Regions from separate parts of the Geobacillus sp. PK12 genome, predicted to be linked through region 1. Evidence: riboswitches for the same ligand, from Rfam matches in the RefSeq annotation. Region 1 holds a riboswitch; the other holds the start of a gene.

Region 1 (3,404 bases):
CTTCGCCGTCTGCACCATTTCCTCGTTCGCCACTTTTTTGACATCATCAGGGATGGCTTGGTCCGAGGAAATTTCATACGCCTTCATCAGCCCCGTCAGCGCTGCGGTGCCGGAAACCGGGAACGGAGCGGTGATGTAAATATCGGCATCTTTCACCCCTGCGGTGATCAAGGCGTTTGTATACATCTCTTTCGTCACCCATGTGATGTTGTGCGTTTCGACATGAAGCCCCGAGCCGGGCTCTTTTATCGTGATCATCGACGACGAGATGGCGCGCGTGCCGATTTGCGCTTTCGGAATGAGTCCGTCCAAATATTTATGCTCCTCAACGTTTGAGACGGTGATCGTTTGCGCCCCGTCCGGCGCCTTCATTTCGTCGAGCACTTTTTGCTTTTGTTCATTCGTTAAGTTTTCCCCGAGCGTCACAATGACATCGCCCGGCGCGGCATCGGCCGCTGCGATGCCCGGAGATGCCAGCAGCACCGCCCAAAGCAGCGATGAAGCGATCGTTCGTTTCACATAGCTCGCCTCCTGTTTACGAAAATGCATTATCATTATACCGTACGCTCGCCTGCTTGGCTATCGGAAAAACGCGACGCGGTCAGGCGGCGTGCGAATTTGAAAAGACATTTTTTCTTTTGTTTCACTTGGCCATCATGGTATGATAAAAGCAGTTTCGATGTCGAAAAGGAGCTGGATGCTTGTGGCGAAAAAAGGATATATTCTCATGGAAAACGGCGGGAAAATCGAGTTTGAACTGTTCCCAAACGAGGCGCCGGCGACGGTGGCCAATTTTGAGAAGCTCGCAAACGAAGGCTTTTATAACGGGTTGACGTTCCACCGCGTCATCCCTGGATTTGTCAGCCAAGGAGGATGTCCACGCGGCAATGGAACGGGCGATGCCGGCTATACGATCCCGTGCGAGACGGACAACAATCCACACCGACATGTCACCGGCGCGATGTCAATGGCGCACCGCGGCCGCGACACCGGCAGCTGCCAGTTCTTTATCGTCCACGAGCCGCAGCCGCACTTGGATGGGGTGCACACCGTCTTTGGCCAAGTGACATCGGGCATGGACGTCGTGAAGACGATGAAAAACGGCGACGTGATGAAGGAAGTGAAAGTATTTGACGAACCGTAAACAGCGCATGAGCGAGGATGATCGGACTGTTCGAAACAACTGGCGCTTGTTTTTCTTTTTGCTTGCGGCCAGCCTGTTGTGGGGAGCGGCGTATTGGATTTGGGTTGCGGAATGATGATGCAGGGCGTTTCGTGTGGTATAATGAACATAACGATATCGTGATGCATCCTTCGGGGCAGGGTGAAATTCCCGACCGGCGGTGATGGGGCTTTCCGCCCCTCAGCCCGCGAGCCGAAAGGCAGGATCCGGTGCGATTCCGGAGCCGACAGTATAGTCTGGATGGGAGAAGGATGCCAATATGCGCACGGCTGTTTTCGGCCGGTTCAGACCGCGTGGGCAGCGTCTGTCGGCCGACTAGGCATGGTAGTATCTTTTGTTTCCGACCGGCCGGTATAGCCTGCTTGGCGAACATGTGTTTGTTTGCGCATCATTGGTCATTCTCTCATCGATGAGCCCCCGGGGACATCCCGGGGGTTTCATTTTTATTGAAGGAGGGAGTGCGGTGCATAACGATGAACATTATATGCGGCTCGCTCTCGATGTGGCCAAAGCTGGAGTCGGGCAAACGTCTCCCAATCCTGCCGTTGGCGCGGTCGTTGTCAACGGTGGGACGGTTGTTGGGCTTGGCGCCCATTTGAAAGCGGGTGAGCCGCACGCGGAAGTCTATGCGATCCGCATGGCTGGCGAGAAGGCGCGCGGTGCGACGGTGTACGTGACGCTTGAGCCGTGCAGCCATTATGGAAAAACGCCGCCATGTGCCGATTTGCTCATCCAGGCGGGCGTCCGTCGCGTCGTCGTTGCCACGACCGACCCGAATCCGCTTGTCGCGGGAAAAGGGATTGCCAAGCTGCGCCAAGCGGGCATTGACGTTGATGTTGGCGTATTAAAAGACGAAGCGGACGAATTGAATCGGATGTTTTTCCACTATATCGCCGCAAAAACGCCGTTTGTCACGTTGAAGTTCGCATGCAGCCTCGATGGCAAAATCGCGACGGCGACGGGGGAAAGCAAATGGATTACATCAAGCGCGGCGCGTGAGGATGTCCATCGCCTTCGTGCGCAGCATGACGCCATTTTGGTCGGCGTCAACACCGTTTTGACCGACAACCCGAAGCTTACCGTCCGCTTTGGGGAAAAGCGGAAAAATCCGCTCCGCATCATTTTGGATACAAAATTGCGTACACCGCTTGACGCCCATGTCGTCGCTGACAAGGAAGCAGAAACGTGGATCATCACCGGCGGCGTCAGTCGGGAACAAGCGGCGGCGTATGAGCGCCTTGGGGTGCGCGTATTTTCAATGCCGACGGCCCAGATCGATGTCCGCGATGTGCTCCGTCTGCTTGGGGAGCAGGGAGTCATGTCGCTGTTTGTCGAAGGCGGCTCGCGCGTTCATGACAGCTTCCTCCGCGCGGGAGCAGTCAATGAGGTCATCGCCTATATCGCTCCGAAGCTGATCGGCGGCCGCGGGGCGCCGACGCCGGTCGGCGGCCTTGGCTTCGCCCGGCTTGCTGAAGCGGTGGAGCTTGACATCCGCCGCATCGAGACGATCGGCCCGGACATCAAAATCGTCGCCGCGCCGAAACGGAAGGAGGAATCGTTGTGTTCACTGGCATTATTGAAGAGATCGGCACGATCGAACAAATGAAGCAAACCGGCGACGCCATCGTGATGACGATTGGCGCCAAGCGGGTGCTCGAAGATGTGCGGCTTGGCGACAGCATCGCCGTCAACGGCGTCTGCTTGACCGTCACATCGTTCACCGAACGGCAGTTTACGGTCGATGTCATGCCGGAGACGGTGAAAGCGACGGCGCTAAAAACATTAAAGCCGGGATCGAAGGTGAATTTGGAGCGGGCAATGGCGGCTGGGGGACGGTTTGGCGGCCATTTCGTCACCGGGCATGTGGACGGCGTCGGGCGCATCATCCGGCAGTGGCCGAAAGCGAACGCCGTCTACTATGAAATCGAAGTGCCGGCCTCGCTGCGCGCCTATATGATTGAGAAAGGATCGGTCGCTGTCGATGGGACGAGCTTGACGATTTTCGGTCTGAGCGAGCGCACGTTCATCGTTTCACTCATTCCGCATACGCGTGAGGCGACGATTTTAGGCGAAAAGCGGCCGGGCGATCTCGTCAATATCGAGTGCGACATGATCGGCAAGTACGTCGCCGCTTTCCTCGACGCGAAAGCGACGGCGACCTCCAAATTGACGGTCGAATTTTTGGAGCAGCACGGCTATAAATAGTGGAAAAGGGGGCAAG
Region 2 (3,404 bases), on a different contig from region 1:
CACCGCTGCCGAATGAGCGCGAATGTCATCCCGCACATGATCCGGCAGTTTTCCGTATTTCGCTTCCGCCGCTCCTTCTGCCATAGGAGCGACGAGCGGACGAACCATTTGAGCATGGCCGCCGATGGAAGTAAGCCCAGCCGCGGCTGCCGCTTCCCGGATGATTAAATAGACCGTCAAGATTCTCCCTGTTGTCGCCGCCTTGATTTTCGCCACGACACTCTCCGCCTGTTCCCGCAGCCCAAAGCGTTCCAAAAGGCCGATGACGGGCAATGTGGCGATGAACACCGCCATATACCGGTTGGTCGTAAACGCTGTTCCAAATTGTTCAATAATGTCATACAGCGATTGATGGGCGAGCAATCCTGTCGCCAATCCAGCCGCTGTCACGACAAGAAGTGGATTAATGCGAATAATGAAGCCGATGATGACGATCAACACTCCAATGAGCACCATGTTTCTCTTCTCCTCTCCAGTACATTTTACGGCAAATGTTAATACAAATCGTTACGTCGTTCACCGCACTCTATTTCTTAGTCGGCATCCCCCTCTCCTCCATCTGTCGTTCCATATTTCGGAACAATAGTTTCAAATTTGTTGTTATCATTATATAATTGAGAAAAGTGGAAAATCAATAAATACTTACTGAAAATTTACTTTACAAAATAAAACATCAACTTGCCCGAACCCGTCATGATACATCAAGCCCCCTCTTCGTTGCATCCCTTGCCCCTATTTTGTATCATGAATAATTAAGAGAAATTTAGCAGAAAAAGGAGTGCCCGCCATGACCAAACAACTCCCTCCCGGCCAATTCGAAACCGAAAAATGGCCAATTTTGCATGAGGGCGATGTGTACCAATTCGATGAAGCGACGTGGAATTTCCGATTGTTCGGCGATGTGAAAGAGGAAGTGTCGCTTTCGTATCAAGAAGTGATGCAGCTGCCGAAGACGGTTTCAACCATCGATATGCATTGTGTCACAACATGGTCAAAATTCGACACGACGTTTGAAGGCATCGCCTTCCGCGAGTTTTTGCGCTTTGTCGAGCTCGATCCCGACGTGAAATATGTGAAAATTTACGGATATTTAAACGGCGACCGGTTCGGCTATTCGGCAAACTTGCCGCTTGAAGCGCTGATGGGCGATGATGCCTTGTTTGTCTATCGATGGAAAGACAAGCATCACGACTGGCAGGACATCTCGCCGAAGCACGGCTATCCGCTCCGTTTCATTCCGCCGGCGACGTTTTACTTATGGAAAGGGGCGAAATGGGCGTCCGGCATCCGCTTTATGAAGGAAGATGAGCCGGGCTATTGGGAGGAGCGCGGTTATTCGATGACCGCCAATCCGTTTAAAGAGGAGCGGTTTGCTGAGTGGGTGCCGCGGATTCGCTTTTGACAAAAGCAAAAGAGGGTGTCCCAAACGCAACGGGACACCCTCTTTTATTACAAGAGGTAGGAACAAATCACTTCGGCGACACGATATATTGTATCTCTCTCAAAGAGAGACGATCTTTTGGGACAGCCTCTTTGATCATCAAGCGGCTTGGCGGGATGCCGCTTGTTTCTCAAGCCAAGCACGAAGACGCCAAAAGAGAAGCTGAAATACGATGGCCGCCATCGCTCCTTTGACGGCGTTAAACGGCAAAATCGCCGATACCACCAACGCCTTCGCTTCCGGCGCGCTCATCTGCGGAGCGCCAAGAAAAAGCGTGTACGCCGGCAGAAAGACGTAGTAGTTGAGCACGCTCATGACGAGCGCCATTGTCACTGTTCCCGCCGCCAACCCCAGCAGCAAGCCTTTTTTCGATGCGGCTTTCCGATAAATATAGGAAACCGGCAAAAGGAACGCCACCCCGGCAGTGAAGTTGGCGATCTGGCCGACCGGAACGCCGGTCGCACTGCCGACAAAAACGTAGTTCAACACGTTTTTCAAGAGTTCGACCGCCACGCCGGCGAGCGGGCCGTACAACAAGGCGGCGATGAGCGCCGGAATGTCGCTGAAGTCGACAAGCAAAAAGTTCGGAAACGGCGGCAGCGGAAAGTTGAGCATCATGAGCACATGCGCCATGGCGCCCAACACTCCGATGCCGACAAAGGCGCGGATGGAAATGCGTTTCATGCTTGTTCTCCTCCCCTTCTCGTGATTCATCCTCACAAGAAGAAGGCTGCCGCCGCGAGCGCCAACAAAAACTCCCTTAAACCGAACGAGGCTTAAGGGAGAAAAAGGGTGTGCGCAACTAGACGTTCGCATGCGCCAAAACGAACGCCGGCAAACCTTCATCTTCTCCCATCCAGACTATACTGTCGGCTCCGGACTCGCACCGGATCCTGCCTTGCGGCTCGCGGGCTGAGAGGCCAAGCGCCTCATCACCGCCGGTCGGGAATTTCACCCTGCCCCGAAGATGAATCGCTTATACATTTTTATTATTCCGATGAATTTAGTATACAATACCTCTTTTCGTTTGTCTATCATTTTTTCCCATATGTTTTATGTTTGGCGCCTACTCCGCCCACTTGTCAATTCTCCTTTGGAAGCATATCCCCCGGCTCGAGCACCGGCGGATGGACGTCCACCGTATCGGCGTATTTCAGCCCGGTTCCGGTATTTAATACGACGACCGTCTCCCCGTCGCGAATCCAACCGCTCTCGCGCAACGTTCGTGCCGCCGCAAACGCCGCCGCTCCTTCCGGGCAAATGAACGCCCCTTCGAGTTCGGCTGCCGTCCGCTGTTCAGCCAAAATCGCTTCATCGCCAATGGCAACCGCGCAACCGTCCGTCTCATACACCGCCTCAAGAACAAGAAAGTCGCCAAGCGCTTTCGGCACATTGATGCCAAACGCCACTGTATGGGCGTTCGGCCAAAACTCCGATTCCCGTTTTTTCTCCTTCCACGCCTTGACGATCGGCGCGCAATGCTCGGCCTGCACAGCGACAAGCCGCGGCATGCGGCCGTCCACCCAGCCGAGCGCCTGCAGTTCTTTGATCGCCTTGTAAATGCCGATCAACCCGACGCCGCCGCCGGTCGAATACAAAATGACATCCGGGAGCTGCCACGAGAACTGTTCGGCGATCTCCAGTCCCATCGTTTTCTTCCCTTCAATCCGGTACGGTTCTTTCAACGTCGACGCATCGTACCATCCGTATTCGCGGATCGCTTTGGCGACGATTTGCCCGGCATCGCTAATGAGGCCGTTGACTAAATACAGTTCCGCCCCAGCGATGGCGCATTCCTTTCGCGTCAGTTCCGGTGCATCAACCGGCATGACGACTGTCGCCTGAATGCCCGCCCGCGCCGCGTATAGCGACCATGCCGCGCCGGCGTTGCCGTTTGTCGGCATGGCGAGTCGTTTGACGCCCAATTCCTTTGCTTTCGAAATCCCAACCGCCGCGCCGCGGG

Evidence for each region. A riboswitch is a leader RNA that binds a small molecule or an ion and turns the genes downstream of it on or off. The one in region 1 is predicted to bind FMN.
Region 2: linked by a shared signal. The riboswitch ahead of ETR37_RS00335 (ECF transporter S component) and the one ahead of ribD (bifunctional diaminohydroxyphosphoribosylaminopyrimidine deaminase/5-amino-6-(5-phosphoribosylamino)uracil reductase RibD) in region 1 are both predicted to bind FMN.

What each region holds. Positions count from the first base shown of each region.
Region 1 covers NZ_SDKL01000013.1:232,717-236,120, forward strand. Annotated here, with positions in the region: gene ETR37_RS07355 (DUF1002 domain-containing protein) at 1-519, opposite strand, end outside; gene ETR37_RS07360 (peptidylprolyl isomerase) at 704-1,144, shown strand; gene ETR37_RS20000 (hypothetical protein) at 1,131-1,259, shown strand; FMN riboswitch at 1,307-1,439, shown strand; gene ribD (bifunctional diaminohydroxyphosphoribosylaminopyrimidine deaminase/5-amino-6-(5-phosphoribosylamino)uracil reductase RibD) at 1,647-2,789, shown strand; gene ribE (riboflavin synthase) at 2,744-3,388, shown strand.
Region 2 covers NZ_SDKL01000001.1:64,832-68,235, reverse strand. Annotated here, with positions in the region: gene ETR37_RS00345 (DUF969 domain-containing protein) at 1-456, opposite strand, end outside; gene ETR37_RS00340 (sulfite oxidase-like oxidoreductase) at 788-1,402, shown strand; gene ETR37_RS00335 (ECF transporter S component) at 1,541-2,125, opposite strand; FMN riboswitch at 2,282-2,414, opposite strand; gene ETR37_RS00330 (threonine synthase) at 2,524-3,404, opposite strand, start outside.